4 regions of the Paenibacillus sp. FSL R5-0810 genome follow, and region 1 is predicted to be linked to each of the others. Evidence: riboswitches for the same ligand, from Rfam matches in the RefSeq annotation. Region 1 holds a riboswitch; each other region holds the start of a gene.
What was found. A riboswitch is a leader RNA that binds a small molecule or an ion and turns the genes downstream of it on or off. The one in region 1 is predicted to bind cyclic di-AMP.
Positions count from the first base shown of each region.

Region 2: linked by a shared signal. The riboswitch ahead of MKX76_RS20965 (hypothetical protein) and the one ahead of MKX76_RS27960 (TrkH family potassium uptake protein) in region 1 are both predicted to bind cyclic di-AMP.
Region 3: linked by a shared signal. The riboswitch ahead of MKX76_RS22365 (C40 family peptidase) and the one ahead of MKX76_RS27960 (TrkH family potassium uptake protein) in region 1 are both predicted to bind cyclic di-AMP.
Region 4: linked by a shared signal. The riboswitch ahead of MKX76_RS22715 (ubiquitin-like domain-containing protein) and the one ahead of MKX76_RS27960 (TrkH family potassium uptake protein) in region 1 are both predicted to bind cyclic di-AMP.

Region 1 covers NZ_JBBOCF010000001.1:6,253,445-6,261,383, forward strand. Annotated here, with positions in the region: gene uvrC (excinuclease ABC subunit UvrC) at 1-996, shown strand, start outside; gene MKX76_RS27955 (CPBP family intramembrane glutamic endopeptidase) at 968-2,656, opposite strand; cyclic di-AMP (ydaO/yuaA leader) riboswitch at 2,948-3,094, shown strand; gene MKX76_RS27960 (TrkH family potassium uptake protein) at 3,170-4,498, shown strand; gene MKX76_RS27965 (potassium channel family protein) at 4,515-5,189, shown strand; gene MKX76_RS27970 (LysR family transcriptional regulator) at 5,211-6,137, opposite strand; gene MKX76_RS27975 (succinate dehydrogenase cytochrome b558 subunit) at 6,401-7,069, shown strand; gene sdhA (succinate dehydrogenase flavoprotein subunit) at 7,270-7,939, shown strand, end outside.
Region 2 covers NZ_JBBOCF010000001.1:4,710,173-4,718,111, forward strand. Annotated here, with positions in the region: gene kdpB (potassium-transporting ATPase subunit KdpB) at 1-931, opposite strand, end outside; gene kdpA (potassium-transporting ATPase subunit KdpA) at 954-2,633, opposite strand; gene kdpF (K(+)-transporting ATPase subunit F) at 2,665-2,742, opposite strand; gene MKX76_RS20965 (hypothetical protein) at 2,898-3,308, opposite strand; cyclic di-AMP (ydaO/yuaA leader) riboswitch at 3,438-3,612, opposite strand; gene MKX76_RS20970 (proline dehydrogenase family protein) at 4,181-5,101, opposite strand; gene MKX76_RS20975 (serine hydrolase domain-containing protein) at 5,377-6,816, opposite strand; gene MKX76_RS20980 (ChbG/HpnK family deacetylase) at 6,871-7,632, opposite strand; gene MKX76_RS20985 (carbohydrate ABC transporter permease) at 7,629-7,939, opposite strand, start outside.
Region 3 covers NZ_JBBOCF010000001.1:5,034,605-5,042,543, forward strand. Annotated here, with positions in the region: gene MKX76_RS22355 (M1 family metallopeptidase) at 1-1,327, shown strand, start outside; gene MKX76_RS22360 (hypothetical protein) at 1,339-2,166, shown strand; cyclic di-AMP (ydaO/yuaA leader) riboswitch at 2,505-2,644, shown strand; gene MKX76_RS22365 (C40 family peptidase) at 2,649-3,122, shown strand; gene MKX76_RS22370 (GNAT family N-acetyltransferase) at 3,503-4,003, shown strand; gene MKX76_RS22375 (c-type cytochrome) at 4,164-4,520, shown strand; gene MKX76_RS22380 (4a-hydroxytetrahydrobiopterin dehydratase) at 4,636-4,950, opposite strand; gene MKX76_RS22385 (hypothetical protein) at 5,059-5,352, opposite strand; gene motA (flagellar motor stator protein MotA) at 5,542-6,342, shown strand; gene motB (flagellar motor protein MotB) at 6,326-7,141, shown strand; gene rluF (23S rRNA pseudouridine(2604) synthase RluF) at 7,245-7,939, opposite strand, start outside.
Region 4 covers NZ_JBBOCF010000001.1:5,107,592-5,115,530, reverse strand. Annotated here, with positions in the region: gene MKX76_RS22725 (HD domain-containing protein) at 278-1,561, shown strand; gene MKX76_RS22720 (TatD family hydrolase) at 1,728-2,495, shown strand; cyclic di-AMP (ydaO/yuaA leader) riboswitch at 2,707-2,920, shown strand; gene MKX76_RS22715 (ubiquitin-like domain-containing protein) at 3,197-4,387, shown strand; gene rnmV (ribonuclease M5) at 4,615-5,163, shown strand; gene rsmA (16S rRNA (adenine(1518)-N(6)/adenine(1519)-N(6))-dimethyltransferase RsmA) at 5,165-6,049, shown strand; gene yabG (sporulation peptidase YabG) at 6,186-7,082, shown strand; one part of gene MKX76_RS22695 (IS1182 family transposase) at 7,263-7,939, opposite strand, start outside.

The DNA.
Region 1 (7,939 bases):
GCCTTAGCAGTCGCTGAGGACCCGTCCGGCTCAGGTTCGGCCGGCGGTCCGGAAAGCCCCGGGCAAGGGGAGGAGGCCGAACGTCTGGCCGCCGCGACAAAAGCCGAGAACGAGCGGGCGGAGGCTGCCGGCCTGGTGGACGCCGCCGGAGGTGCAGCTGCCTTGCAGGAATGGCTCGGCGTTAAGGTGCATGTGCCGCAGCGCGGCTTAAAGCGCCAGATGGTCGGGATGGCGATTGAAAATGCAAAGGTTGCGCTGGATGAGAAATTCCGCTTAATCGAACGAGATGAGGAGCGGACATCGATTGCCGCGGCCAATCTCGGCGAAGTGATCGGCATCGAATCCCTGAACCGGATCGAGGCGTTTGACAACTCGAACATACAGGGAACGAATCCGGTTTCGGCGATGGTCGTGTTTACAAACGGGAAACCGGATAAGAAGGAATACCGGAAGTACAAAATCCGCACCGTGCAGGGGCCGGATGATTACGAGACGATGCGTGAGGTCATCCGGAGACGGTACGAGCGGGTGCTGAAGGAGAATCTGCCGCTGCCGGACCTGATCGTGGTCGACGGCGGCAGGGGACAGATATCGGCTGCGATCGATGTGCTGGAGAATGAGCTGGGACTGTTTATTCCGGTCTGCGGGCTTGTGAAGGATGCCAAGCATAGAACGGCGCAGCTGATGGTCGGCGATCCGCCGCAGCCGGTGTCCCTGCCGCGGGACAGCCAGGAGTTCTATCTGCTTCAGCGCATCCAGGATGAGGTCCACCGGTTTGCGATCTCCTTCCATCGAGAGCAGCGCGGCAAATCGATGGTTTCGTCCAAGCTGGACTCGATCCCGGGCATCGGCGAGAAGCGGCGGAAGCTGCTGCTGAAGCATTTCGGCTCGATCAAAAAAATAAAAGAGGCTTCAGTCGAAGACTTTAAGCCCCTTTCGATCGGTGAAAAATTAGCTACAGATATACTCAATGCCCTTCGTGATGAGGAGTCGTGACATACGGCTTCTCTTTTTTTGTTGGATTCAAGCGATAGATCACGTAAGCCACGATTGCCGGCAGCACCATATAGAACAGGCCGATTAGCACATTAGGGGTCCCTTGAAGCATGACCAGGCTGATTCCCATGAGAATGCTGTTGAAGACGACATGCGAGAACATGGCCGCAATATATCCGTATTTCAGGAAAATATAGCTGAACAGCAGGCCGATAATGACCAGCTCAATCGGGCGGGATACGACTGGGTAAATCGGATACAGCGTATGGCCTAGCGCCCAGATGATCGAGGTGATCAAACTCGCGACAAAGGTGCTGCGCACGATTTTCTTCACCATTCTAATGCCGAACAGCCGGTACACCGCTTCCTCCGAAATGCCTGCCAGCCAAGCCATCAGCGGAAACAGCCATGGATAGAGCATGTTGTAAGGCGACTGCGAGGCATCGGTCGTGGACCAGGTGTTCAAGGTCAGGCCGAGCGCGATGAAGATCAAGGACTGAATGCCGAGCAGAATGAGGGCCCACAAATAGCCCACCTTCATGCTTTCCAAGACATAGCGGCCGTACCCGGGCTCCTTGGCACGCGGCCACGGATTAAGCCCGTCTTCCTTCCGCCATAGACCGCTTCCGCCGACAAGCGAGAAATAGAGCAAGGCGGAGAAGACGAGGGAGTAGATGGCGTAGAAGATCATCATCCCGATGATGCCGGTCTCGGACATTCCTTGTGCCTTAAAGACCGGAACCAGGTTGTACGTATTCAGCATCTGGATGACAAACAACAGGACGGACAGCAGGATACCGCGCTTAAACGAGGTATAGGCTCTGGTCTTGACGCTGTAGACGATGGCCAGGATACCGAGCACAAGCGTAAACAAACCGTACCCGACCAGCGTCAGCAGCGTTGCATCCTGCGTCTGCTTGTTCACATAGGCAGCATGCGCTGCCGGAACCGAGAACGCGGGCTCGAAGGAACGCAGTGTCCCATGTTCAAAGGTAAATGCCAGCTGCAGCCTCGAATCCCCGATGGCGGCTTCCGTGACGGTATATCTCAGCTTAGGTTCGCCTTCCCGGGTAGAAAGCTGCAGCTGCGTCGCATCGTATCCGGCCCACTTGAGCCACGGCTCCGCGAGCGCCTGCTTCTCGGCCAGCGTCATGCCTTCCTCAACCAGAAGCAGCATTTGCTTCCGGACCTCCCCTTGATTCAGCTCGATCCTGTCGTAACTGGAGCGGGCGGAATCATAGGAGAATCCCGCGATGCCGGCATTCTGCATATGCACATCCACGTTCAGCGCATCGCCACCCGGCAAGGTGAAGCGGACGCGGTATACGTCATATGGGTATTTGGCTTCGTAATTCTTGTTATACTCCTTTAGCTTCTTTTCCTTGGCCAAATATCCGTACAGCTCGGAGTTGGACTGGTATGTAACAAGGGGGTCTTGCCCTTCGGAAGCAGGAAACCCTAAACGTTCGCGAGCGAACCGTGACGCCGCTTGCGCAGCCTCATCCTTGGAAATGATTTGCGGATAGGGCGTATCGGTCGACTCGAAGGAAGTGGATGGGAGTACCTGGAATATAAGAAACAGGATCAGACCGATGATGGCCGGTGCGATAAGCTTCTTTAGGTTAGGCGTCAGCTTCAGGGGCTCTTCGGCACGGTTCATGAAATTCCTCCTCTTAATTTTAGTGCTTTCCGATATGAATAACCGGCCCCGCAAAAAGCGGATCATAGAGTCAATATAACATACATATGAAGAACAAGCCCTGCTTATCCCAAAGGGCCAATAATGAAATAAAACGCTGAAAAGGAATGAAAGGTTTCGAAAACGTTAGAGAACCATATCCTTGTACTCTTGAATATGCCCAATTCGCGCTCATTTAAAGACTTTTTGGTAAAAAAACGACGTTGGGTTCGCTTCCGGATTGCGTTATAATCACATCATGCTTCAAGGAACCGAATAAACCAGCCGAATTTCGTAATGAGAACGGGGGAACCATGTAATTGGGGTGAATTTCATGATCTCTTTCGGATCATGGATAGGGCGGCCTGTGATAATGCCCGAATCCGTCAGCTAACCTCGTAGGCTGTTGCACAGGAACCAGACCGTGAAGGGCACTGTTTTCCAGTGTCTTTTTTCTTTGATTTTTTTGGAGAAGGTGAAACTTTGAACTCAAAAATGAAGTGGCTTAAGCTGTCACCTCCGCAGATCCTTGCGCTCGGTTTTGCGGCGGCGATCCTGGTCGGTACCATTCTGCTCATGCTGCCCGTATCCAGCAGGACCGGCGAACCGATCAGCGGGATTGACGCCATGTTTACGGCGGCTTCCGCCGTCTGTCTGACCGGGCTTGTTGTCGTGGATACAGGCACAAGCTTCAGTGCTTTCGGACATACGGTGATCCTTCTGCTCATTCAACTCAGCGGGCTTGGGTTTATGACGATGGCAACCCTGTTCGCCCTGGTATTCAAGCGGAGGATATCGCTCAAGGACCGGCTTGTTCTGCAGGAAGCGATGAATCAGTCCTCCATCGAAGGGATCGTTCGTTTGATCCGGCGGGTGTTTATCTATTCCTTGACCTTCGAGGCGTGCGCTGCCGTACTGTTTACACTGCGCTGGGCATGGGATATGCCTATTGGAAAAGCCCTCTATTTTGGGGTGTTCCATTCCGTTTCGCTGTTTAACAATGCGGGCTTCGATCTGTTCGGTGATTTTCATAGTCTCACGGATTATGTCGATGATCCGTTGGTAAACATCGTATCCATGCTGTTGATCATATCCGGCGGCATCGGGTTCGTTGTATTATCCGATTTGATCGATTTCCGTCAAAAAAGGAAGCTGTCGCTTCACTCCAAAGTCGTTCTCTCGATGTCGGGGGCGTTGATCTTCATCGGGGCGATCATCATATTTATTTTTGAGTTCACCAATCCGTTAACGCTGGGCTCCTTGGACGGGGGAGGTAAAGTGCTCGCCTCGTTCTTCCAATCGGTCAGTCCGCGAACAGCGGGCGCGAATTCGATTGATATCGGCGGCCTAAGGCAAGCTACGCAATTTTTCATTATTATACTTATGTTTATCGGAGCGTCGCCGGGATCGACCGGGGGCGGAATCAAGACGACAACCTTTATGGTGATGGTAGGGGCCGTGTTCGCGATGATGAGAGGGCGTGAGGACATCGTCTTATTCCGGTTTCGCCTCGCTCAGGAGCGGGTCTTAAAGGCGTTAACGATTGCGCTTCTTGCGCTGCTGCTCGTATTGACGGTATCCATGATCCTGTCCACGACAGAGGATGCGGATTTTCTGGAGATTCTATTCGAAACGACCTCGGCCTTCGGCACCGTCGGCTTGTCGATGGGATTGACGCCGGATTTGACGGTGTTCGGCAAAATATTGATCAGCTTAACGATGTTTGCCGGACGTCTAGGTCCGCTGACGCTGGCTTATGCACTCGGTCCGAAAAAGGGTAAAGAATTGTATCGTCATCCGGAAGGCAAAATGATTATTGGATAAGGAGTATAGGAGAGACATGAAACCAAAGCAATTTGCAGTGATCGGTTTGGGGCGGTTCGGCTCGAGTCTGGCACTGGAACTAATGGAACTAGGCTATGAGGTTCTCGGCATTGACCGGAACGAAGAGGTCGTCGAGGATATGAGCGAGTATCTGACCCATACGGTGGTCGCCGATGCTACGGATGAGGAGATGCTGAAATCGCTCGGCATCCGCAACTTCGACTGCGGGATCGTCGCGATCGGAGACGATATCCAGATGAGCATTCTGTCCGCCATCCTGCTCAAGGAGCTTGGCGTATCGACCGTCGTGGCCAAAGCGATTTCCGTGCTGCACGGCCGGGCGCTGCAGAAGCTGGGTGTGGACCGGGTCATCTTCCCCGAACGGGATATGGGAATCCGTGTGGCTCACCAGCTGGTTACGCCGAATCTGCTCGACTATATCGAATTATCTAAGGATTATTTGATCGTGGAAATGACGGTAACCGATTGTATGGACGGCAAGACGTTAAGCGAACTGAACACGCGCGTCCGTTACGGTGTCACGGTGGTCGCCCTCAACAAGCGATCCGGCATTATCGTCGCGCCGACGGCGATGGACGTGGTCAACGCCGGCGATGTTATGGTCGTCATCGGCTCCAACGACAATGTGGAGCGGTTTGAGACGGAAGTCGTGAATCTGCAGCAGAAATAATACAAAAAAACCTGACGATCTCTAGGTCGTCAGGTTTTTTCGCTGCTTCTCTTCCGCAAGGCTTCGGAAGAGCACCTCGGTTTCGTTAATCCAGCGGCGGGCGGCGCTGCTAAGCTCTGAAGCATCCCCGTAAATCAACGAGGTCGTCCGCCGCGTCTCCATGAGCGCGGGGATGTGAATGTCCACAAGCCCGTTGTCGGAGAGCAGCTGCGGACGGAGGTATGATTTCGGAAGCAGGGCCGCTGCTTTGCAGGTCGGGATCAAGCGGACGATCGCTTCGAAGGAATCGATCTCCATCCGAATATCGGGCATGATGCCCCACCGGTGAAACAGGTCGTCCGTCAGCTTACGGTACCAGGTTCCGGTCGAGAAAATAATCATCGGAAGCCCCTGGAGGTGCTCGACCTCGACATCCTCCAGCTCCGCCAGCGGATGGACGGCGGGAATGACGAGCTCCAGATGATCGTCAAACAGGGGAATGCAGTTTAGTCCCGGTTGGTTGATGGAAGAGGCGACGATGCCGACATCCACCCGTTTATCCCTTACATAAGAAACGATCTCATGGGTTTTGCCGGTAATCAGCTTGATTTCCGCGGCGGGATGCCGCTCCATGAACGCGTTGACGAGCGGGGGCAGCGTCGTCTGCAGCGTCGTCAGGCTCGCGCCCAGATTAATCGAGATCTGCTCCCCTTCCCGATAGTGGGCGAGCGTCTGCATGAGCTTCAGCTGCTGCTGGCGCTGCTCCAGCGCAAAGGTATATACGATCTGCCCGATCGACGTCAGCTCAAGGCGCTTGCCGCGCCGGTTGAACAGGGGCAGGCCGAGCTCGTCTTCGAGCTTGGCGATCTTCCGCGAGAGCGCCGGCTGGGACAGGTTCAGCAGCTTGGATGCTTTATTGATGCTGGATTGCTCCACCACAACGGCAAACATGTCCAGATCTTCGAACATGATATTCCTCCATTATATATAGGATAGTGTTCCAATAACTACTTATGCGTATAGATTATAACGATTAATAATTATATTGCAATTCCCTTATAAGAAAAAAAGGAGTAACATGAAACATGACACAGGATGTTCACACGTTTGTGGAAAAAGGGAACATTTTGTCGTTGCACGCGAAAAGCACAGTGTAAGTAAGTGTAATTGTTCCGTAAATAGGAAAGAGTGAAATTGAAAACGCTGCACATTGGAAAGGGGAACGTCAACTGATGAAAGGGTATTATTCCAGAAAGCTGCATTCCTTACTCGGTGTCATACCGCTTGGAGCATTTCTGCTCAGCCACATGATATCCAACTTTCAGGCTTTCGAGGGTGGAAAGGAAGGCTTCAAGGGAGCCGTGAATTTACTGAACAGCTTGCCTCTAATCTTCTTCCTTGAGCTGTTCTTGATCTGGCTGCCGCTGATGTACCACGGCATTTACGGTCTGTACATTGCGTATCAGGCCAAAAACAACATCGGCAATTACAATTATGAGCGGAACATCCGTTTTACCGTTCAGCGGATTACCGGGGTTATTACGTTCGTATTTGTGATCTGGCATATGTACGACACCCGTTTTCAGATCATGATCGGCAAGATCACCCATGATGATCTGGGTGCCGTCATGCACGATATCGTGAGCAATCCTGTATTATTTGTTCTGTATATTATCGGCGTTGTATCGGCTACGTTCCACTTCGCGAACGGCCTTTGGGCATTCCTCGTCAGCTGGGGCATTACCGTCGGCCCGCGCGCGCAGCGAGTATCCACATACATTTGCATGGGCTTGTTCGTATTTATGAGCGTCCTGTTTATCCTTGCGATGACCGGATTCAGAAACTCCGAGTTCCAAGCTGCGCAAGCAGCGATCGATGTAGTTAAGACAGTCTTGGCTTAAAGTGCAAGTTCAAAAAGCCGGTTTTTCAGCACCGAGAAGGTTGGATGAAGTTAGGGACTGAAGGGCGGAGCGTACGATTTGGGTACGTGAGCACTGGAAGGCCCGGCTGAGTTCAAGATTCGATGCCGAGTTACATCTTGATACACTACGTGATCAAAAGACGACTTTTTGAACAACCTCTTAAAGGAGTGAACGTATAAATGGCAGCATCTAATATTATCGTAGTGGGCGGCGGCCTTGCCGGACTGATGGCAACCATTAAAGCGGCCGAAGCAGGAGCCCATGTTCATCTGTTCTCACTGGTACCTGTGAAACGTTCTCACTCCGTGTGCGCGCAAGGCGGCATTAACGGAGCGGTTAATACGAAAGGTGAAGGCGACTCCCCGTGGGAGCACTTTGACGATACGGTTTACGGCGGGGACTTCCTGGCGAACCAGCCGCCGGTTAAAGCGATGTGCGAAGCCGCTCCGGGCATTATTCACCTCATGGACCGCATGGGCGTTATGTTCAACCGTACGCCTGAAGGCCTTCTGGATTTCCGCCGCTTCGGCGGAACGAAGCATCACCGCACGGCGTTTGCTGGAGCGACCACCGGCCAGCAGCTGCTGTACGCGCTTGACGAGCAGGTGCGCCGCTGGGAAACTGCAGGTCTCGTGACCAAATACGAGAACTGGGAGTTCCTGAACGCGGTTATTGATGACGAGGGCGTATGCCGCGGCATTGCCGCCCAGGACCTTCGCTCCATGGAGATCCGGGCGTTCAAGGCAGATGCCGTCATTCTGGCCAGCGGTGGCCCCGGCATCATTTTCGGTAAAACGACGAACTCGGTTATCAACACCGGTACGGCAGCAAGCGCGGTATACCAGCAGG
Region 2 (7,939 bases), 1.5 Mb from region 1:
ATGTGATCGTTCCTGTCTTATCCAGAATCATCGTATTGATATCCCCGGCTGCTTCTACCGCCTTCCCCGACATCGCCAGCACATTGAACCGGGTGACCCGGTCCATCCCCGCAATGCCGATCGCTGACAGCAGACCGCCGATCGTCGTCGGAATGAGGCAGACAAGCAGCGAGATGAGCACCGGAACCGACAGCTCGATGCCGAGGTACTTCGCAATCGGCGCCAGTGTCACCACCACGATCAGGAAGATGAGCGTCAGTACGGTCAGAAGCGTGTTAAGCGCAATTTCGTTAGGCGTCTTCTGTCGGGAGGCTCCTTCAACAAGCGAGATCATCCGGTCCAGAAACGATTCTCCCGGATCGCTCGTAATCCGAATTTTGATCGTATCGCTAACCACGCGGGTGCCCCCGGTAACCGAGCTGAAGTCGCCACCGGCCTCTTTGATCACCGGCGCAGATTCGCCGGTGATGGCCGATTCGTCGACGGATGCCAGTCCCGCGATAACCTCGCCGTCGCCAGGTATCATTTCGCCTTGGGACACGATGACGATATCCCCTTTTCGCAGCTCGGTCGACGGAACTACCGTAACGCCGCCTCCTTCCGTTACTTTATTGGCCGTCATCTCCTTCTTGGACTGCTTCAAGGAATCGGCCTGCGCTTTTCCGCGCCCTTCCGCCATCGCCTCCGCGAAATTCGCGAACAGCAGCGTAAAGAGCAGGATCAGGAACACGGTCAGATTGAAGCCGATGCTGCTCTCCGTCCCAAAATAGGACGGAAACAGCGTCATCAGCAGCACCACGATCGTTCCGGCCTCCACCACGAACATGACCGGATTTTTCAGCATCAAGACAGGATTCAGCTTCACAACGCTGTCCTTCAGCGCCTGAACGACCATCGCTTTGGTCATTAAACGTTGTTTGGGGTTATTCATTGTCCTAAGTCACCTCTTCTATTTAACGAATCGTAAGATGCTCGGCAACCGGCCCGAGAACCAGTACAGGCAAAAAGGTCAGCGCGCCGATAATCAGCACGACGGCAATCAGAATGCCGGCGAACAACCCGTTATCAGTACGGAACGTTCCTGGGGTCTCCGGCACCCACTGTTTCCGCATCAGCGATCCGCCGACCGCCAGCAATGCGATCATCGAAATATAACGGCCGAGCAGCATGACCAGACCGGTTGTTACATTCCAAAACGGCGTGTTATCGGCAAGCCCTTCAAACCCGGACCCGTTGTTCGCCGCCGAAGACGTATATTCATACAACACCTGGGAGATGCCGTGGAACCCTGCGTTCGTAATGCCTGATTGACCCGCATCGGTCATCAACGCAAGCGCTGTCGGTGCCAGGATGATGAACGGGTGCACCAGGATCACGACGGCGATCAGCTTCATTTCCTTCGCTTCAATCTTCCTGCCAAGAAATTCGGGTGTTCGTCCGACCATCAGCCCGGCCAGGAATACGGCCAGAATCGCGTACATGAGCATGTTCATCAAGCCGACGCCCTTCCCGCCGAAGACGGAATTAAGCATCATTAGCGCTAGCGGCGTGATGCCCCCAAGCGGGGTCAGGGTATCGTGCATGTTGTTGACCGATCCGGTCGTGGCCGCCGTCGTGACGGTCGTAAACAAGGAGGATTGCGGAATGCCGAAGCGGACCTCTTTGCCTTCCATGCTGCCTTGGGACGAATCAATCCCGAGCCGGTTCAGCGCTGGATTCCCGCTTGATTCGGCCGCATAGTTCAGGGATAGAAAACCGATGAACAGCGTCATCATGACAGAGAACACGATCCAGCCCTGCTTGCGGCTCTTGGCGAACAATCCGAACGTATAGGGCAGGGCAGCCCCGAGGCTCCACATGCACAATATTTCGATCACGTTCGTCAACGGGGATGGATTCTCGAACGGATGCGCGGAATTGGCTCCCATATGGCCGCCTCCGTTCGTTCCCAAGTGCTTGATCGATTCAAGCGCGGCTACCGGGCCGACCGCAATCTGCTGCTCTGATCCCGAAAGGGTCGTTACGCTCATGGTCGGCTTTAACGTCTGCGGCACCTGCAGTGCCACCAGCAGCATGGCAATAAGGAAGGCCGCCGGGATAAACACCCGGGTCATGGCCTTCACGAAGTCTTCGAAGAAGTTGCCGACCGTAGCGCCTTTCGTCGTCACGGCCCGGATAAAGGCGATGGCAACGCACAGCCCGGTGGCGGCGGACGTGAACATCATCATCATGATCACGGCCATCTGGGAAAAGTAAGAGAGGCCCGACTCCCCGCTATAGTGCTGCAAGTTCGTATTGGTCATGAAGCTGATCATTGTATTGAGCGACAACGTCGGCTCCATGTTCTCGATGCCGTTCGGATTCCACGGCAGCACCTGTTGAAAACGGAGGATGGCATACCCTGCTCCGACCAGGATGATATTGGTGAGCAGGAAGCTGAGCGCATAGCCCTTCCAGCTCATCCCCCTGCGTTCCTTGAGTCCGATGAGGGCAAATATCGGGCGTTCCGCCCAGGAGAACCATTTGTCCGTGCCGCCGGGTTCATTGCGAAACACGAGATAGAGGTAGGTTCCAAGCGGCTTGACGAGCAGCAGCAGAACCAGGATGACGATGGCGATTTGTACGATGCCCATGATAAGCGGCTTCCTCCTTTATGTTTGAATCCTAAAATTTTTCGGGATGAATCAGCGCATAAACCAAATATAAAAATAACGCAGCGGTCAATATCAAAATCAGCGTCATGGCCTGTCACCCTCCGATTCTTGAATAACGCGGCCGCACCAGCTTATGAACAGCCGGAACAGCCCGTAGGCTGCACCTAGCAGAAGCAGCATATATACATCCTGCATTGTTATCCCTCCTTGGCGGTAAGCCGTAAAAACAGCTCTTTCCGGTAGCTAGTCTAAAAGCGCGGCGATCAGGAAATCGACGCGGTCATGATTCGTGTGCAGCACGACATCCGCGCCAAGCCCTCTGTAAATCAGTCTCGGATTGCCGGAATTTGTAATAACATAGATCGAAGCCGAGGTCCATGTCCGGCATATTCGCAAGTAGCGGCAGCAGAGGTTCAAACTGTTCTCGAACAGAAACACCTTGCCGATCGGCCGTTCGGGAAGCACCCAGGTCTGCTCGTCTCTCGTGTCGAGCATGATGACATCCTTGCATCCGAGCCTGCTCGCCCTCTCCCCCTCTGCAGGGTTGTTTGCCAGAACGGCGAACGGGATCTCCCTTAAGAGCAATTGGCGGATGAATGCCTCTCCGGCCTTGGTCGGCGCGGATATCAGAATCGTGTCTTGCTGTTTTTCCATACGTTCTCCTCCTCGTGTCCGTCGGAGAAGGCAACAAAAAAGAAGCCTCGGGAGGAGAAGAACTCTTCCCGCGGCTTCTTCCTAAAGGCACGGCGAAAAACACCGCGGCTTCGTCAAGTCACGACAATCGTTGCCTCTCTCGATACGCTTACGAGGTTAGCTGACGGATTCGGGCGTGAGAGTCGCCCTACCCATAGACCGTTATCTTGTCTATGGGATTCACCCCGGAGAGAACGCGCGAAATCGCGTCTCCCGATTGGTTCCCCCGCTCCTTTTTCATTCAAGGACTCAGCGAAAATGAATCTAGCGAGCTGCATGTATTCGGTTAATGGTTGACCCTGATGTTTTCGAAAACTGTCAAAGCGGCCCGGCCGAGGGTCAAGCGGTGAGAGGCACTTGACGCAAGTACGAGCCGAAGGACCCCATAGCGGTCTCCGGCATACGCGCTTTTTTCCGATGGAAGGCCGCAGCTCCCACACTGGCCGGCTTCCACGGCGGTATCAGGCCGCCCTGCCAGCTTCCGGAAATCATCCGGTCAATTCATAGTTCGTATCATACGACCGGCGATTCGGGAAGTAAATGCAGACGAAAACCCGTGTAACGTATTATGGAACAGGTGCAATCCGGAAAGTCCTCTTCATCCCCGATTATCTTCTCCATACTCGATATCCCTCTCTATTTCGCCATTTCTTAGCAATAAAGCGATATAAGGCGATGGAATGGCAATAATGAATGCCATTCCCAAATGTACGCGCTTTCCTTCGCTGTTTTCACGTTTTTTCAGAAAATAACGGCCACAAATCGGAATTTACTTTTTCCGACCTTTCGTACCGTTTCCCTACCGAAATCGTCAGCGGTTTTTCGCTTCCCAATCACTTGAACATATTCCTCAGCACCATCATCAGATTGGCCGGCTTCTCTGCAATGCGGCGGGTAAAATACGGGTACCACATCGTGCCGTACGGCATGTAGCATCTTATTCGATAACCGTCCTGCGCTAGCCGGGCCTGGTCCTTCATGCGCAGCCCATACAGCATTTGAAACTCGAACGCATCCTTCTTGATCCGGTTCTGCTCTGCAAATACTTTGACCCAATCGATGATGTTGTTATCGTGGGTCGCGACAGCGGTATAGGCTCCTTGGTCCAGCTGAAGCTTGATTAAATTTTTATAATTGCCGATGATCTCCTGCTTCTTCTGATACGCAATCGTTCCCGGCTCCTTATAAGCTCCCTTGACCAGCCGGAGTTTCACCCCTTCCTTCATTAGCATCCGGACGTCCTCCTCCGACCGGTACAAATAGGCCTGGATGACCGTTCCCACATTGGTCAGCCCCTCCTTATGAAGCCGCAGCGTCATATCGATCGTGGCCTGCGTGAATGGCGAGTCCTCCATGTCCAGCCGTACGAAGTTGCCATGCCTTTGGGCCGCCCGGACCACCGTTCTAATGTTCTCGTATGCTGCCTGCGGGTCGAGCGCCAAGCCCATCTGCGTCGGCTTCAGGGATACGTTCGATTGCACTCCCCGGTTGGCGATGCCCTCCACAAGCCGAATATATTCCTCCCGGTAGGCCGAAGCCTCCGTCAGCGAAGTAATGCCCTCTCCCAGATGGTCCAGCGTTACCAGGATTCCCTTCCCGTTCAGCCTTTCGATCTCATCGAGTGCCTCTTCCAGCGTATCTCCCGCAATGAATCTGCCCGCTAGTTTCTTGCCGTAACGAATCGAAAGCCATTTCACCAGCCGGTTCCCCGACACCGTCAACACGACTTTCCGGTAAAGCTCGGTCCCGTCCATGCATGCCTCACCCTCTTCTCGGAGTAAAATGCGCTCTACCTTAACTCATATGCAAAAAAGGTCGCATCATGCGAAGAGGACATTCCTTCGGCTTGGTGGGAGTTTCCGCTAAAATGGAAAAGCGACTTCGGAAGGGAAAGAAACACACGTTAAAAAACGCTCGGAGAAATCTCCGAGCGTCCAAGCGCGTTTGTTCATTGCTGATGTTACGGCTGTGCTTGAAGCAATTCTATGGTTCACGCCCCAATCTGCACTTGAGGGAGCGCCTAGCCTCATTACTGCCCTTCCCTTGCCTGACCCGTAATCGGCTTCAGCCCCGGGTCTCCAAAGGATACGTTGACCGATTGGGCCAAATGAAGCCCGTCTTCTGTAAAGTCAGCCTCCACGGTCAGGCAGAACGGCGTCTCGACCGCCCGAAGCGTGATCACCAGGTTGCCCTTATCATTCCACGTCATGGAGGAGCATACCTTGCCCTCCTCCATCCGGAACAGTCTCGTCGTGCCTTCCGCCCATGCGTTCCGGCCAAGCACAAGCGATTCGAGGCCGTAATGCGCTTCGATCTCCAGCACGACTCTTTCTTCCGAGAATCGAACGCAGAAGGTACGAAGCTTCTGCTCATTCTCCTCGAGCTCGAACACGATTCCGGAAACTTCCGGCTCCCGGGTGGAGAAGGCCTGGTATTTCGGCGGCTGCACGTTCAGCGCTCCAAGCGTTTCGGTGACCGAGACCGCCGCTCCTTCATTCTCCGGTAAAGCATCCGGCTCAAAGGCAGGCACCAGATGCTCCCATACGCTGTTCAGGACGGCCTGCATATCATTCAAGCCCGAGGTGATGGCGATCACCGCCTCCAGCTCGGGGTGAACGATGCAGTATTGGCCGAATGCGCCATCGCCGCGGTAGGCGCCATGCAGGCATCTCCAGAACTGGTAGCCGTATCCTTCCGTCCAATCGGAGGAGCCGTCTGCCGGCCCGTTCGAAATCTGCTTCGACGTCGCTTCGAGGACCCACGCCTCCGGAATGAGGCGCTTGTCTCCCCAAACGCCCTTCTGCAGATACAGCTGACCGAATTTCGCAATATCCTCCGTCTTCAGCTTGAGTCCCCAGCCGCCGGCATTGATGCCCCGCGGACAGTTCTCCCATGTAGCTCCGTGAATGGCGAGCGGTTCGAAGAGCCGAGGCTCCAAATACTCCAGCAGCGTCTTGCCGGTAATCTTCTGCAGGATCGCCGAGAGCATATACGTCGCCGCGCTGTTGTACACGAAATGGGTTCCCGGCTCATGCTCCACGGGCTGCTTGAAGAAGTCGGCTACCCAGTCCTCGGATTCCAGCGCCGGTTCCGCCGCATGGCCGGTCCCCATCACGAGCAAATCCCGCACAGTCATCGCTGCCAGATTTTCAGATGGAGCCTCCGGCGCATATTCCGGAAAGAAGCCGATCACTGGATCCGTCAAGGCGATGCGGCCTTCCTCTGCGAGGAGCCCGATCGCAGTGGAGGTAAAGCTCTTGCTTAACGAGAACAGCATGTGCGGAATCTCGGGTCCGTAGGGATCCCACCAGCCTTCCGCAATGACATGGCCGCGGCGCAGCAGCATAAAGCTGTGCAGCTCTAGCCCTTGATCCTGGACCGAACCGATAAAGCGCTCGATGGCCCGCGAGGAAATGCCTTGGCGTTCGGGGGTGCTTCTTGACAATGATTGAACCGTGTCCATACTCATAAGAATCCGCCTCTCCCTGTATATTGCAAGTAATCGATCATCCTGTCAGAACCATTATACACCAGATCCTGAAACCGCTTCATCATATCGAACCGGTCGAAAGCCATGGCGCTCGCTGATCTCGATCAAGTTCTCCTGCATCAGAAAGGCAGCCTCGGCATCACGCCCGCGCGCAAGCTCTTCGCCGTCGACCCGGGCGTTGCCGCATTGCGTCATCTCCTCCGAATAGAGTGCCGGATGAGACAGAAAGAAATATTGCTCGTCTGTGAGCCTGCTGAGCACAGCCTCGAATTGCGGGATGGAAGATGGAACGCCGTCAGGGAAAAAATTATAGTAATACCGGTGATTGATCAGTCCTTTGCTTGCGATCCAGCGGTCCAGCTCTTCCTGAAGCCCGGGGACGAAGCGCTCCGGCATCATATGCGAATCCGCATACGTTATGCGAAAGCCTAGCGCCGTCAGCTTATCCAGCTGCGCGCTGCACTCGGCCACAATCTCCTCCAAGGCCGGAGGAGATTGCTGGAACATCGACGGATCCTGATAGAAATATCCGCTTGGGTCCACAAGCGAAGGAACCTGTTCCTTCGCCGAAACAGGTCCCCATCTGATGCGGTCCCACTCCGCATTCAGCGTCATGTGGAATCCGAAGCATATGTCATCGCGGCGGGCCAGCAGCTCGGCAGCTTCCGCCACATACGGCCCCGGCGCCATAACGGATACGTTTTTGATAAATCCGGCGTTTACGGTTCTTGCAATCGCCAGATTGGCCGAACGGCTCGAGCCCAGATCATCCGCTCTGGTAATGATCCGCCTCATTTTACCGCACCTGCAGCAATCCCTTTGATGATATACTTTTGCGCAAAAATATAGAAGATGACCACCGGGATAATCGTTAAGGTCAGGCCGGCCATCGCCTGGTTCCATACGATCGTGAATTCCCCGAAGAAGTAGAACGTCGAAAGCGGAATCGTCCGCAGCCCTTTATCCGACAGCGTCAGGGACGGCAGCAGATAGTCATTCCACAGGGCGATCACGTTCAAAATCGCTACCGTTACGGTGATGTTCTTCAGCAGCGGAAATACGATTCTCCAGAATACGCCCAGCTTGGAGCAGCCGTCCAGCG
Region 3 (7,939 bases), 1.2 Mb from region 1:
GATATCGGTATACGAGCCTGCCGGCACGCGGGGAAGAACCCAGGAAGGCTGGAACTTACATCAGTATCACGGTAATTCGGAGTTTTACTCGAACTTCGGCATCTATAGCGTTCGGATTCGTGTACCCGAGGACTATATCGTAGCCGCTACCGGGTTCCCGACCAAGCCTGCGCAGAAAGCAAACGGCGAGAAAATTTACCAATTCTATGCGGATGACGTGCATGACTTCGCCTGGGCCGCCTCGCCGAACTTCGTGACAGCGGAAGAGGCTTACTCCGCTCCGGGTATCCCTGGCGTCCGGATCAAGCTGTACCTTGATCCGGCTCATAAGGATTTGAAGGAGCGTTATTTTGATACAGCCAAAACGGCGCTGTCCTCTTTCGGCAAATGGTACGGCTCCTATCCGTACTCCACATTATCCATCGTTGTCCCGCCTTACTCCGGCAACGGCGCAGGCGGCATGGAATACCCGACGCTGGTCACCGCCTTCGGAGCCAATAACGACTCGCCCGGATATGAGCTGGAGCGGACCGTCATCCATGAAATCGCCCACCAATATTTCTACGGCATCGTAGCCAATAACGAATTCGAAGAGGCATGGCTGGACGAGGCTTTTGCTTCCTATGCCGAGGAGAAGGTCATGGAGAAGCAGTACGGAATTACATCCAATACCGCGGCGCAAGGCGCATCCATTACGTCGCCTGAACCGCTTAAGATGGAGTCCTGGAAATACAGCTCGCATGAAAATTACGCACTCAACGTCTATACACGCGGCAAGCTGGTGCTCCAGGGCATCGAGCGACAAGTCGGATCCAAGACGATGGATAAAATCATGATGACCTACGCCAAAAAATTCCGCTTCAAGCATCCGACAACGACGGACTTCCAGAAGGTTGTTGAACAGGTTACCCAGTCCTCATGGCAGTCGTATTTCGATCAGTACGTTTACGGCAGCCAAATGGCTGACATCGCGATCGACCAGATCAAAACCAAAAATAAAGGCTCACAAGCGCACCCACGGTTTGTTTCGACCGTAAACATCACGAGCAAGGGCGGCGATGTTACCGATGTGCCGATTGTGTTTGCTTTTGAGGATGGCAAGCTTGTTGAGCGGACATGGAGCGGCAAGAACGGCAAAGTAACTTATACGCTGGAATACCATACACCGCTCGCCTGGGCCATGGTAGATCCGAAATATACCATCATGCTGGAGAATAAACACATGAATAACTATATGAAGGCTGGCATGGATCCGAAAGTCGTTACACGCTGGAATCTCGGCATTACCAAGCTCGTGGAGACGCTGTTCGGCAGCATGTCGTGGTGAGGGGGGAGCACATGAAAAGCTATGCAGGCCAAGGCTGGATCAGTGTTAAAGATCAATTATACGTCTCCATTCTACTGTTCTTGTACCGTCTTCTCTGGGGCTACTGTCTGTACAGGCTAGTGAAATCCGCCGTCGTCCCGCTTTTGATGCGGTACCCGGATCCGGCTCCTAACGAGCTGAGCCGCCTCCTGTTCTTCTATGAGGGCGAAATGAGCTTGTCGCTCAGCAATACGGTTCATACCTACGGCTGGATCCTTGCCGCTCTGCTCCTCATCCGCATGGTGCTTACCCCGCTGATTCGCTCCGGCATCTTCTACAACCTCCACCAGGAGGCCCGTGGCGAACGCGGTCTGTTCTTCTTCATCGGCATGCGGAAGCATTGGAAATCGGTAACGGTGTTCTATCTCATCGAGCTTGTTCTTACGGTTGCGCCGGGTTACTGGATCATTCCCAAGGCTCTTCCGGCACTGCTCGGCTCCATTCAGGAGCCTTCCCAGCTGCTCCGGGTGCTGCCTTACGCGGCGGCCTGGTTCCTCTATACCTATGTTATTCGCCTTGTGCTGCTGTATATGCAGTTCGGGCATACCGGAGAGCTCGGTATGATCGCATCCGTCACGGCGCTCATACGCAAGCTGGGAACGGCCGTACTGCTGTCCATTTCTGTTGGTGGAGCCGCATTTGTCATTCTCCTGCTGTTCAGCTCGGCGTCCCTGGTCTGGGCGGGATTAATCGGACTCATCATTCAGCAAGCCTCCTATTTCCTGAACGGGCTCTTCCAAATATGGGGAATTTCTTCCCAATATCATTTATGGAGAGCGTCCGTAGCTTCAAATCCATAACGGTTACAAAAGTTACATTTCATTAACAACCATTCATCGTTTAAATGTGGTAAAAAGGTTGTAACCGGAAGCTAAAGCAGCCTCCGAAAAGGATAGATTTCGAACGATAACTTCTACATCCAACCGGAATCCTCAACATTCTCCTCCCATGATTTATACAAAATCCCTGTCCCACTTCAATGTGGACAGGGATTTTTGTTAAAAAAACAACTTTCCTCGTTTGCCAAATTGTTAATACTCTGCTAAAATAACGAATATGTTAGTAACAACTTTGTCATTTTTATTGTAACTATTGTCATCATGTTAACATGTTGGAACGTCATATTGGGTTCATCGACATCTTTTAAAAGCCGAATTCCCGTCTTCATACGGGAAGCGGGGGATCCGTTTTGGGTGAATTGATCTCGCTAGAGAGGGATCATAGGGGACCTTCAACCGAACCCTTAAGCTAACCTCGCAGGCAATGGAAGGAGCTTTTTGTTTTGAAGAAGAAGTTAACAGCCATCTCTTTAGGCTTGGCCCTTGCGCTCACGATTGGAACCGGTAGCGCTTTCGCGGATTCCAAGTTGAATACCGTTATCAAACCAACCATCGGTGTCTCTTATAAAACCGGCGGAACCACTACAAAGGGTTTTGATTGCTCCGGATTCACCAGCTATATTTACAAGAAGCTGGGCCTCACCCTGCCGCGCACTTCTGCAGCACAATACAAGGTAGGTACCGCGGTATCGAAGAGCAACCTGAAGGCCGGGGATCTCGTATTCTTTAATACTTCCGGCAGAGGCGTTTCCCATGTTGGCATTTATGTCGGTGGCGGGAAGTTCGCCCATTCTTCCTCCTCGCGCGGTGTCATCGTTAGCCCGCTCAGCCAGAGCTACTACGCGAAGCGTTATGTAGGCGCGAAGAGAATCATGAGCCAAAGCACGTACAAGTCCCTTGCCGTGAACTACAATTAATTGACTGTACCGTAATTTTTCTGAATGTCCATAAGCCCTGGAGCATGAGATGTGCCGATCTCACCCAGCGGCTTTTTTTCTATAATTTTTCGTCTATACCTCTATAACGTTTCAGGCCATGGAAAAGTTCTATGTTTTTCGGAAAATCCAAAAATATTTTTTTCATTCTGTATGCTCAAAGCCACCAACAAGATTCGGCCAATCCGAGCGCTTACATTTTATTTACCCTTCCAGAATTAACCTAAACAGCAATACGAATAAACAATCGAAAATTTTTTAGCTTCAGTTTCGTTTCCCCCTGCGCTATTATCTTTGCAATCCCGCTCAGCAGCATGTATTCTCTCTCTAACGGAATTGTTTTGAATGAGAGGAGTATTTAGATGGAGGCGAATTTACCCTCGTTTCATACCGTGGTCATGCAGGAAGCCCATGCCGCTGAAATTTGCACCTGGTCCTATCCCCCGCCCTATAATATATATGGCTTTCTTCCTTGGGAGCAGATGAAGGGACTAGGGGTGGAATTCGGGGATCCCGGCATCCGCCTGCAGCAATACCTGTCCGTGCTGGATGAGCAGGATCAGCTCTGGGGGTTTGCCCAGCTATTCCCTATGGCAGGCGTTACGCGTCTAGGCCTGGGCATGCGGCCTGATTGGTGCGGCCGGGGAATGGGTAAACGGTTCGTGCAGGCAATTGTGGATGAGGCGAAGCGGCGCCGGCCTTCGGACGAGATTGATCTTGAGGTGCTTACCTGGAATGAACGGGCTATCCGGACTTACCGGAAGGCTGGCTTTTACATTGCCGATACGTACGAACGCCTTACGCCGACGGGCATGGCGTCTTTTTATTGCATGGTGCATGACCCGATGGCCAATGAGGAATAGTAGTCTTGTCTATATGAAAAAGCACAATTTTGTGTACTTTTTATGAAGGCAGGCTTGAACATTGCTTTTTTTGTCACAACTGGCTATGATGTGTAAGGATGTTGGTTTATAATGAAGACAAGTGCAAAAGTGCAGTATACATAGAAAGGACGATATGACGATGCAAAAATGGATCATGAGCGGACTGTTCTTCGTCGCATGTGCGTTGGCTATTGCGCTGATGTTTACGCTTCCAGGCAAGGAGCAGGTGGCGCAGGAAGAGAAGCCGACCATGCCGGAGGTTACTTTGGATGCCGCTGCGGCTGAAGCTACATTGAAAGCCAGCTGTATCTCCTGCCATGGCGATCAGCTCCAGGGCGGTGCAGGTCCGGCTCTGAATCAAGTAGGCGGACATATGGATGCGAACGCAATCTTTAACGTAGTCACCAAGGGACGTAAAGGAATGCCTTCCTTTAAGGATCAGCTGAAGCCTGAGGAAATTGCAAACATCGCGCTGTACCTTGCTGAGAAAAAATAATCCATCAGCTCTTATTACGCAAAACACGCTTGGATCCCCAGACTGCTGTTTGGATCCAAGCGTGTTTTTTAATTCTCGGGCCTAACGCTTCTGCAGCTGCCCGAATCTACATTGCCTATTCCGGATCCTTCAGATCCTTGGATCGGCTCTTCTCATAAACTTCGTTAAATTGCTGGGCCTCCTTGATGTCGACGGCCGTTATGCCACCGTCATCCCATGACGTCAGGCGGAGCGTCACCGTTTTATAATCAATGGTGATGTAGGGGTGATGTCCGAAAGCTTCCGAAATCGCTGCCACCTCATCAACAAAGGCGATTCCCTTCATGAAGGAGGAAAAGGTGTACTTGCGTACAATCCATCTCCCCTGTTCAAATTCCCAGCCTTCAAGCTTCTCTAGATGAGCCTCCACTTCCTGCTGCGTATAAAGCATCATTATATTCCTCCCCGAAAAAAACCTTTCATAAGCCGATTGTTACGTCCTTAGGGCTTCTTCCATCTATTTTATTCCATGCTTCATTCCTTGATAACCAACCCTGGCTTACACGAGCGCTACGAATGCCAGCTCTTCCTCACCGATCAAAATATGTATCCGATGATTCGTCCGATCATGCATGACAACCCCGCTGCCGACCGTAATGACCGGCTCTGTGCCCAAGGCATAGAACAGATCCTCCGCCAGCGCCTCATGAACCTCGGCCTGCTCGGCATCCTCCAGCCTGCCCCAATCCTCCGGATCCATTTCAAAGAAGACATAGCTGTCAGGAATACGCCCAACGGCTTCCGTTAATTCGGTCAGAATTTCGCCGTAATCCCTTCCGTGCTTTACGCCCATCTCCATCACTCCTTCCTGCCATGCTAAGCTTCGATTACTCTTCCTTCTATTATACCGGAAATTACAACTAAAAAAAAAAGCCCGATCTGACGATAAATAGGATAACGCCCCGTAAAGGCGCGCGGTTCGCCGCAAGAGCCGCTAAAAACGAATGGATTCGTTATTTATTTCTCACGGATGAGGTGTAGCATGGAAATTTCAACACTTATAGGTTTGATTCTCGGGCTTATCGCGGTGCTGGTGGGCATGATCCTCAAGGGTGCCTCCATCGCGTCTTTGATTAATCCGGCAGCTTACTTAATCATTCTTGGCGGAACTGCCGCAACTTTATTCATCGGTTTCCCTCTTTCGGAACTGAAGAAAATTCCCAAGCTGATCAAAATGACCTTTGTGAAGCAGCAGCTGATGGACAAGACGGATATGATCAAGCTGTTTATGGAATGGGCTTCCATCACTCGCCGTGAAGGATTGCTTGCCCTGGAAACCAAAGTCGAAGAAATTGATGACGGCTTCCTGCGCAATGGCATGCGGATGATCATCGACGGCAACGATCAGGAATTCGTCCGCGACGTGCTGATGGAAGACATCAATGCCACCGAAGAGCGCCATCGTTCCGGGGCTTTGATCTTCTCCCAGGCCGGTATGTACGCTCCGTCGCTCGGGGTTCTCGGCGCTGTTATCGGTCTGATCGCAGCCCTTAGCCACATGGAAGACATGGGCGAGCTGGCCCACGCGATCGGTGCTGCGTTCATTGCCACCCTGCTTGGTATTTTTACAGGTTATGTTATCTGCCATCCGATTGCAAATAAACTGAAGCGTCTGTCGAAACGCGAGGTGGAAATCCGCCTTATGATGGTCGAGGGCCTGCTGTCCATTCAGTCGGGTGTGTCCACGATCGCCATTAACCAGAAGCTGTCCGTGTTCCTGACACCGTCCGAGCGTGCTCAGCTTGATGAGAGGGAGGCTGGTTCTAGTGAGCAAGAAGACTAGACACGAGCCGCACGAAGAGCATGCTGATGAATCCTGGCTTCTCCCTTATGCCGACTTGCTGACGCTCCTGCTTGCGTTATTCCTTGTGCTCTACGCCATGAGCGCGACCGATGCGCGCAAATTCCAGGAGATGAGCGAGGCCTTCAGCATTGCCCTGACGGGCGGTACCGGCGTGCTGGATTACAGCAAGACCCAGCCAAGCGACGATCCCCCTGATGTTAAGGATCATAAAGCGACAGCACCCACCATTCCCGCACCGACTGCCGACCAACGACGGGCTGAGCTGATGCGTCAGGAGCAAGAGGAGCTGGAGCAGCTCAAGAAGCAGATCGATAATTATATTAAAAATAACGGGCTGACCTCCGAGCTAAGCACCAAGCTCAACCATTCCCAGCTCGTGCTGACGATTCGCGACAACGCGCTGTTCCCGTCAGGGGAAGCTGTCGTGAAGCCGGAGGCCCGCAAGCTGGCTGAGGCCATCTCGCAAATGCTTCAAAAGTTCCCGGATTATGAAATTATCGTATCCGGTCATACCGACAATGTTCCGATCTCCAATAGCAAATACCCGTCAAACTGGGATCTGAGCTCGGACCGCGCGCTGCAATTCATGAAGATATTGCTGGCGAACTCGTCGCTGGATCCAAAACGCTTCATGCCGATCGGCTACGGCGAATACCATCCGATCGCGGACAATGCAACGGCTGCAGGCCGGGCGAAGAACCGCCGGGTTGAAGTGTCCATTATCCGGAAATATCAGGACAGCGCAACCTTTACGAGTGTCGACGAAGCCGGCAATTAGCCGCCGCAAGTCCCTATAAATGAAACAACCGATTCGCTTCTGCCAAACAGACGAATCGGTTGTTTTTTTGTATCTCCGGTACTTCCAGCGTATGGTATTTCCTCTACTCCAGCTTGTAATTCAGCAGCTTGCCAAGCTCCTGCTTCTCCGCAGGGGTCAAATCCCGCCAAGTGCCTACCTTCTGCTCCCCGAGAAGGATGTTCATAATCCGGATCCGTTTGAGCCTCCGAACCTCGTAGCCAAACGCGCTGCACATTCTCCGAATTTGCCGGTTCTTCCCTTCGGTTAGAATAATGCGGAAAACCCGCTCCGAAATCCGGGTGACCTGGCAGGGCAGCGTCATCTCGCCTAAAATTTTGACGCCGCTGGACATCCCCTTCAGGAAGGCCGGGGTAACAGGGCGGTTGACCGTCACGATATATTCCTTCTCGTGCTTGCCCTCGGATCTCAATATTTTATTGACGATATCCCCGTCGTTGGTTAGCAGGATTAAACCCTCGGAATCCTTGTCGAGCCGCCCGATTGGAAAGATGCGCTCCTTATGGCCTACGAAATCGACGATATTGCCTTTGATATGCGATTCCGTCGTGCTTGTAATGCCTACCGGCTTGTTAAGCGCAATATAGACGTGCTGCTGCTTCTTCTCCTGCAGCGGACGCCCGTTAATACGGACATCATCGCCCTCCTCGGCTTGGCTTCCTAATACGGCAATCTCGCCGTTAATCGTTACCTTCCCGCTCTCCACAAGCTTGTCCGCTTCCCGCCGGGAGCAATATCCCGTTTCGCTAATAAATTTAT
Region 4 (7,939 bases), 1.1 Mb from region 1:
CGACATAGTTCTATTTTTTATGTTATTTATAGTACCAACGATTCCCAAAACAGTCAACCTATATTTTTGAGATTTCGGAACCTATTTACGAAAATATAGTGAAATAAACCGCTGTCCTACAACGAAGTTACCATTTTTGAACCAAAAAACGCTTCACTTTTCAATATGTCGATTTGGAAAGCGCCAAATTACCCAATTCGACATTGTTCGACATTAGATGTCAAAAGAAGTGAAAATAGTCCAAGTCCTAAATTTATGACTTAAGGAGTGATTTATGATGCGCCTGCCAATCTCAGAGGAAAAAGTGTTTAAAGATCCGGTTCATAATTATATTCATGTACAGGATGATATTATCTGGCGGTTAATCGACACGCCGGAATTTCAGCGGCTTCGCCGGGTCAGGCAACTGGGCACGTCCTATCTGACGTTTCATGGCGCAGAGCACAGCCGATTCTCCCATTCCTTGGGTGTCTATGAAATTACAAGAAGAATCATCTCGCAATTCGAGCGAAAAGGATACTCCGATTGGCCTGCGGAAGAGAGACAAGTGGCCCTATGTGCAGCGCTCTTGCATGATCTCGGGCACGGACCATTTTCCCATTCTATAGAAGAGGCGTTTCAGATGAACCACGAGGATTGGACATGCCGGATCTTGCTCGGCGATACGTGCGTGAACAAGGTGCTCCTGGAGCTGGGGGAAGACTTCCCGGAGCGGGTCGCTTCCGTCATCCGCAAGACGTATGACAAACCGATCGTGATGAATCTGGTGACGAGTCCGCTGGATGCGGACCGAATGGATTATTTGCTGCGCGATGCCTATTACACCGGCGTCAATTACGGGACGATCGACATCGACCGGATTCTGCGGATGCTGCGGCCGCACCGGGACCGGATCGTTGTGAAGGAATCGGGGATGCATGCCGTAGAGGATTATCTCATGTCCAGATATCAAATGTACTGGCAGGTGTATTTCCACCCGGTAACAAGAAGCTCGGAAATCATACTGCGCCAGATTTTCCGCCGGGCGAAGGAGCTCTATGAAGCAGGGTATGCGTTTCAGTTCATGATCGAACCGCTGCCGGCTCTGTTCGAAGGCCGCTTGACCGTTCAGCAGTATCTGCGGCTGGATGAGGCGCTCATTCAAACGGCGTTTCTGCAATGGACGGCCGAGCAAGACCAGCTCCTTAGCGAATTATGCGGCCGATTCATCCATCGGAAGCTCTATAAATATATAGAAATCGACACCGGCAACCCGGAGACAATCGACGCCATCCGCCAGGCGTTTCGGGAGGCGGGTCTTGATCCCGCATATGATGTGGAGATTGATTTTCCGACCGATCTTCCTTATGATAAGTTTCATTCGGGCATGCCGCTGAACGAGAAGCAAATTCTGCTGCTGGACCGGCATGACCAGCTTCGGGAAATTTCCGAGGTGTCCGATATCGTGCGCTCCATTAGCGGGATCCATAAGGGCCGGAATTATCTATATTACCCGGAGGAGAGGTTAGAGCCGCTGCTTGACCGGATGCCGGCCGAAGTTGCGGATTTATTTCGCAGGTAGGGATGAGTCCGTTATATTCGATGGACCATGGGCTTGGATCATGGATGGACCTGGTTCAAGGCCGGACGCACGAGGCATTGATAATGGACAACCATAGAACGGAATGATAAAGATTGTGCTGGATAAGATACGATCAAGGATCGACAAGAAAGGAGTGGGAGAGAACATGCTGTTCGACACACACACCCATCTGGATGCTCCCCAATTCGACGAGGACCGGGACGAGACGATTGCCCGGGCGCTTGAAGCCGGTGTTAGCCGGATGATCAATATCGGATTTAATCGCGAGACGATTCCGACCACGATGGAATTGGCGGAGACATATGATTTTATATATGCGGCGGTAGGCTGGCATCCCGTGGATGCGATCACGATGGAGGAGGGCGACCTGGAATGGATCGCTTCGCTCTGCAGTCATGAGAAAGTCGTTGCGATCGGAGAGATCGGCCTCGATTATCATTGGGATACGTCTCCGAAGGAGGTGCAGCACCGGGTGCTTCGCAGCCAAATCGGACTGGCCCGGGAGCTCCATATGCCGATTGTAATTCATAACCGTGATGCGCATGAGGATATCGTGAAGATTTTGAAGGAAGAGAAGGCTCATGAGGTTGGCGGCGTGATGCATTCGTTCTCGGGCAGCTGGGAAACGGCCAAGTTATGCCTGGATATGGGCTTTCATATTTCGTTCGGCGGGCCGATTACGTTCAAAAATGCCAAGCAGCCGAAGGAGGTTCTGGCCAAGGTTCCGCTCGATCGTCTGCTCATTGAAACGGACTCGCCTTACCTGACTCCACACCCCTTCCGAGGGAAGCGAAATGAGTCCGCTTATGTGAAATTGGTGGCCGAGACGGCAGCCGAAATTCGGGGCATGTCCTTCGATGAACTGGTCCAAATTACCACTAAAAATGCTCTGGAACGATTTGGTATTTCATGAAAACGGGAGCAAAAGCGATGAAATAGTGAGGAATTGCGATTAATTAAAGTTTTTTAACCTGAAAAGACGATTGTTTTACAATTTTTTAACCATTTACATCAAAAAATGTGCTTGATTGTTCCTTTACAACCTGCATGGAAACAGGATATCATCTTTTCAGTGATAAGAAGCTGCAAGTTTGCAAAGCTGAAACTTCAGCGATCATATTTCATGAACCGTCTCGCTTAATCTCCGAAGTTTGGGGAACGGGGGAACCGATACTGCCGTGCATGGTAAACTGTCGTGCACGAGCCGTATATGATTTCTTTATCGGGTCTTTGGGGTGAATGTGAAGGTCCTCGCCATGAGCGGGCGACCGAATCTAGGGCGTCTCTCTTACGTCCGAACCCGACAGCTAACTCCGTAAGCGAAGTAAGAGGGGAATTCTCGTGCATACCATTTCCATGATTTCAATCATCAGGAAGCCACGTTAGAGCCTCTAGTACTCTTTCACGCTGGCTTCTTTTATTTTTGAATATTGGAGAAGGTGTCGTCATACTGTTGGTAAACAGGAGGTGATTCCTAGTGGTGAACGGGAAGACGGGGATTGACGCAGGGCGTTAGATAGATAGCAGCACGCCTTGCGAGAATAACTGCTATAGTCACGTCAAAGGCATTCATGCGTTACCTAAGACGGCGGGACTATGAAGGAGGATGGAATAGTGGGCATTTTTCAACCTGAAGAAACCCATGAATCACAATCATCCAGCATGTCTTACGCATTGCGATGGAAGCATGAGAATTTGCGTCAATTGATGATGCTCGGCGCCATGGGGGCTGTTACGGTATCACTTCTCGTATCGCTGGTTATCCATGATCAATCGGGCAAGCAAGTTCAAATTGTGGTCGATGGCCGCGTAACCACGGTAGAAACCAGAGGATCGTTGCTTCAGGAATTGCTGGATGAGCAAGCGATCACGCTGAATCCGCAGGATCAGGTCTCGATGCCTTTAAACGGGACGATCCAGGATGGGGACCGGATTATCATTGACCGTGCAATCCCAGTTAAAGTAACAGTAGGGGGCACCACCAAAACCATATTCACGACCCAGGACACGGTCGATAGTGTACTCAAAGAAGCTGGCATTACGATCAAGGGTGAAGATATAGTAAAGCCGTCACAGGACACCAAGCTTACCAGTGATATGGACATTCAAATCGTTCGGGTTACGAAGCAGACCGTATCGGAGAAGGAGAATCGCGAGTTCCGCGTCATCAAGACTGCGGATCCGTCGCTGGAGCGCGGTGATAACCGTGTCATTCAGCGGGGCGAGCCGGGCGTTCTCGTCCATCACTACGAGAAGGTGTACCATAACGGCAAGCTCGTATCCAAGACGAAGGTCTCGCAAGAGGTCGAGCGTAAGACGAAGGACAAAATTATTGCCGTAGGAACGAAGAAGGTAGAGAAGCCTGTCGTGCTTCAAGCGGCAGCGACTCCGAATGTGAAGTCTGCCCCAGCGAAGCTTACGGGCACTAGAAAGGTGTCCACCGCCAAAGCGACGGAGAATAACGTCATCTCCAGAGCGGGTGTTGATTTCAAATACCAGAAAGTGCTGAATAATGTTTCAATGACCGCATATTCCGCTGAGCAGGCGGGAATCGGAACCCGCACGGCTTCCGGAACACGGGTAACCGAGGGCCGGACGATTGCAGTTGATCCGAGCATCATTCCGATCGGCTGGTGGGTGTACATCGAAGGCATTGGCTTCCGCCGTGCAGAGGATACCGGCGGAGCGATTAAGGGACATAAAATTGATGTGTATTACGATTCGCTGAAAGCGGCCATGAACTTTGGCCGGAAATCGGGGCGCACCGTTTATGTGATCGGTCCCGTAAAGCCTGATTTGAACTAATGAATCCCATTTTCTAATGACTTTGCCATTCTAATGCTAACGAATTTAGCTTATAATAGATCATAATGAAGAAGAGGAGAAACTCCTCTTCTTTTGTTTTGCGGCGTATTGGTCGCATTTTGGGGCCATCATGTAAAAAATACGCCGTATGGTTTCAGCCGATGCCGATTCAAGGAGAACGGTCGGACAGGCGGTATGTGTCCTTTTGGGAAGGAAGAGAGAACGTTATGATCCGAGAAGTAATTGTGGTTGAAGGCAGGGACGATACGGTAGCGATCAAGCGTGCGGTGGATGCCGACACGATCGAGACCGGCGGCTCTGCTATTAATAAGCATACGCTGCGCCGTATTGCCCTCGCGAAGGAGCGCAGGGGGGTTATTATCCTGACAGACCCCGATCATGCAGGGGAACGGATTCGCAAGATCATCGACCGTCATGTCCCCGGCTGCAAGCACGCCTTCATACCGGAGGCGGATGCGACGCGCAAGGGCGATATCGGAGTCGAGAACGCATCTCCGGAGGCTATACGGCATGCCCTGGATCGCGTCCACACCTCATTTGAGGGGGCGGAGAGTCAGATCAGCCTGGAGGACATGATCGATGCGGGGCTGACGGCTCATCCGGAGGCTGCAGCCCGGAGAATGTTCATGGGAAATGTCCTGGGTATCGGGTATTGCAACTCCAAGCAGTTCCATAAACGTATGGCGATGTTTCAAATATCGCGTGAAGAGTTTCTGGCGGCGCTTGCGCAGCTGGAAGAGGGAGGCCAAAGCTGATATGAACCGGATGGAAGATATATCGACACCTAGACGCACGAAGGAGATCATTGCCCGCCATGGCTTTTCCTTTAAGAAGAGCCTGGGACAGAATTTTCTGATCGACCAGAATATTTTGGGCAAGATTGTGGAGGCGGCCGGCCTTGATAAAGAGAAAGGTGCGCTTGAGATCGGTCCCGGCATCGGGGCGTTAACAGAGAAGCTGGCTCAGATGGCCGGAGCCGTTACCGCAGTAGAGATCGATCAGCGCCTGATTCCGATTCTTAAGGAAGTGCTGGAGCCTTACGATAACGTTAAAGTTCATCATGGAGATGTCCTTAAGGTGGATCTGCACGAGCTGTTCCGCCAGGATTTCGCGGAGGTGGGGAAGGTAAGCGTTGTCGCCAATCTGCCGTATTACGTGACGACCCCTATTCTGATGAAGCTGCTGGAAGAGAAGCTGCCGCTGGAGAATATTGTGGTCATGATTCAGAAAGAGGTCGCCGAGCGGATGGCCGCAGCGCCGGGAAGCAAGGATTACGGAAGCCTCAGCATTGCAGTTCAATATTACAGCGAGCCGAAGCTCGTCTGCATCGTTCCGCATACCGTGTTCATCCCGCAGCCCAATGTGGAATCGGCCGTCATTCGGCTCGCGGTAAGGGAGGAGCCTCCGGTTTCGGTTGAGGATGAGTCCTTTTTCTTCGAGGTGGTTCAAGCCTCATTCGCCCAGCGGCGAAAGACGATTGCCAACAACCTGAAGAGCCGGTTCTTCGCCGATGAAGGACGCGAGCGGCTGGAGCAGCTGCTGGAGGAAGCGGGGCTCGATCCGAAGCGCAGGGGAGAGACGCTGAGCATCGAGGAGTACGCACGGCTGAGCAATGTCCTGTATGAGGCGGGGATTCGTTAGAAACGGAACGAAGTGTGGTCTGGTCGTGGCTTTAGGATATTCAATCAGGTCAAGGCAAGCCGCCTGAGGGAAAATTGCCGCCATGACGAACCAATGGCTCCATTAGCCCATACCATAGGGTAGGGGTGATGTTGTGATGAACTTGGGAGACTTGGTCGTTCGTAAATCCTACGGCGGCGATGTAACGTTCCGGGTAGAAGGATTGCGGCATAATCTTATCGTCATCAAAGGCACGGAATTCCGGCTGCTGGCCGACGCTCCCGCCGATGACCTGATCCAGGTACCGCATCCCGCCGTAAGCGAGCGAACGAAGCAGGCACAGATTAAGGCGAATGAGACGCTGGAGAGCCTGCAGAAGCGCCGACAGGAAGAAAGTGAGCGGCAGCTGAAGAGCCTTAGGAATAACGGCGGCCCGCAGGCTGCTAAAGGATATTTCGACGTTCCGGGCAAGGTCCTGCATCTGGACGGGGATCCCCAGTATCTGAAGAAGAGCATGGCGCTTTATAACCAGCTTCGGGTCCCTGCGGAAGGCCATTATGTGAATGAATCGGCGATGGCCGATACGTTGTATCGGCTCCTTCCGCGGGTTCGACCCGATATCGTCGTGATTACAGGTCATGACGGGGTTCTTAAGCGAAGACAGCCGTATGATTTATACAGTCTGGACAGCTACAAAAATTCGCATAACTTCGTATCGGCGATCCAGGTGGCCCGGCAATATGAGCGGAACCTGGATACCTTGGTTATCGTGGCTGGAGCGTGCCAGTCGCATTTTGAAGCGCTGCTGCAGGCAGGAGCCAATTTTGCGAGCTCGCCGGGCAGAATTCTCATCCATGCCCTAGACCCGGTCTATGTGGCCGCCAAGACCGCCTATACGTCGGTTCGGGAAACGGTCAACCTCAACGATGTAATCCACCATACAATCAGCGGCAGTCAAGGCGTAGGCGGAATTGAGACCAGGGGCAGCTACAGGATCGGCCTGCCGAGCCTCCAGGATCTGTCGACATTGAAAGTAACGCCTTCCGTCAGCTAAGCGGTGCTTTGTTCGGCGAGGCATTCGAATGCGAAGACGCAAGGATGATGAAGAACCGAATATAGGCTGAGAAAACCCCGGGCACCGGGGTTTTCAGATTGTCGAGAAACCCTGTCCTTTTAAAGGATCAGGGTTTCTCTGTATTTCCAAAGTAACTAAGTTAAGAAAAATATGAGGGGGCTACCCCCGTTTTTCCAGGCGATCCAGGTGGATCGCCATCTTCTTCATGTTCTGCACGGCTGCCGTCATCAAGGCCTGTTCCCTGACGTTCTGCAAACCGCGCAAACGGCAATAGCGAAACCCATGGAGCTCTTTGGCATCCGCGAAGCTTCGCTCAATCGTTTCTTTTCGTTTTCGGTAGAGATATTTCCCGGATCGACTCAACCGGTTGCCTCGCACCCACTCTTTGCTGTCCTCCCAGACATGACGGGTTACCACCTTTCGGTGGTTGCGAGACCGTGTGCATTCGTTTAATAACGGGCAGTTCTTGCAATGCTGTGGATCCGAAGCGTACTGCCGGTATCCCTCGCGGTTGGTCGTCGTGTACGGTAATTCGTGCTTCGCTGGACAGACATAAACATTACGCTGTGCGTCATAAGTGAACTTCCATTTTGGGAATAAACCTTGGGTTGAGTGAAATCTTCGGTGAGCAATAACGGCAAAAATATTTCGGCTTTGCAGCCCTTTGCAAATGGGTGAAGTCAAATACCCGGAGTCCAGAGCAACGCCTTCGACTTTAAAACCAAATCGTTGTTGTTGACGATCCAAACGGGATAAATACGGTACAGAATCATGGACATTTCCAGCGGTGACATGTACATCCGTAATCATATTGTATTTCAGGTCCACAGTACGGT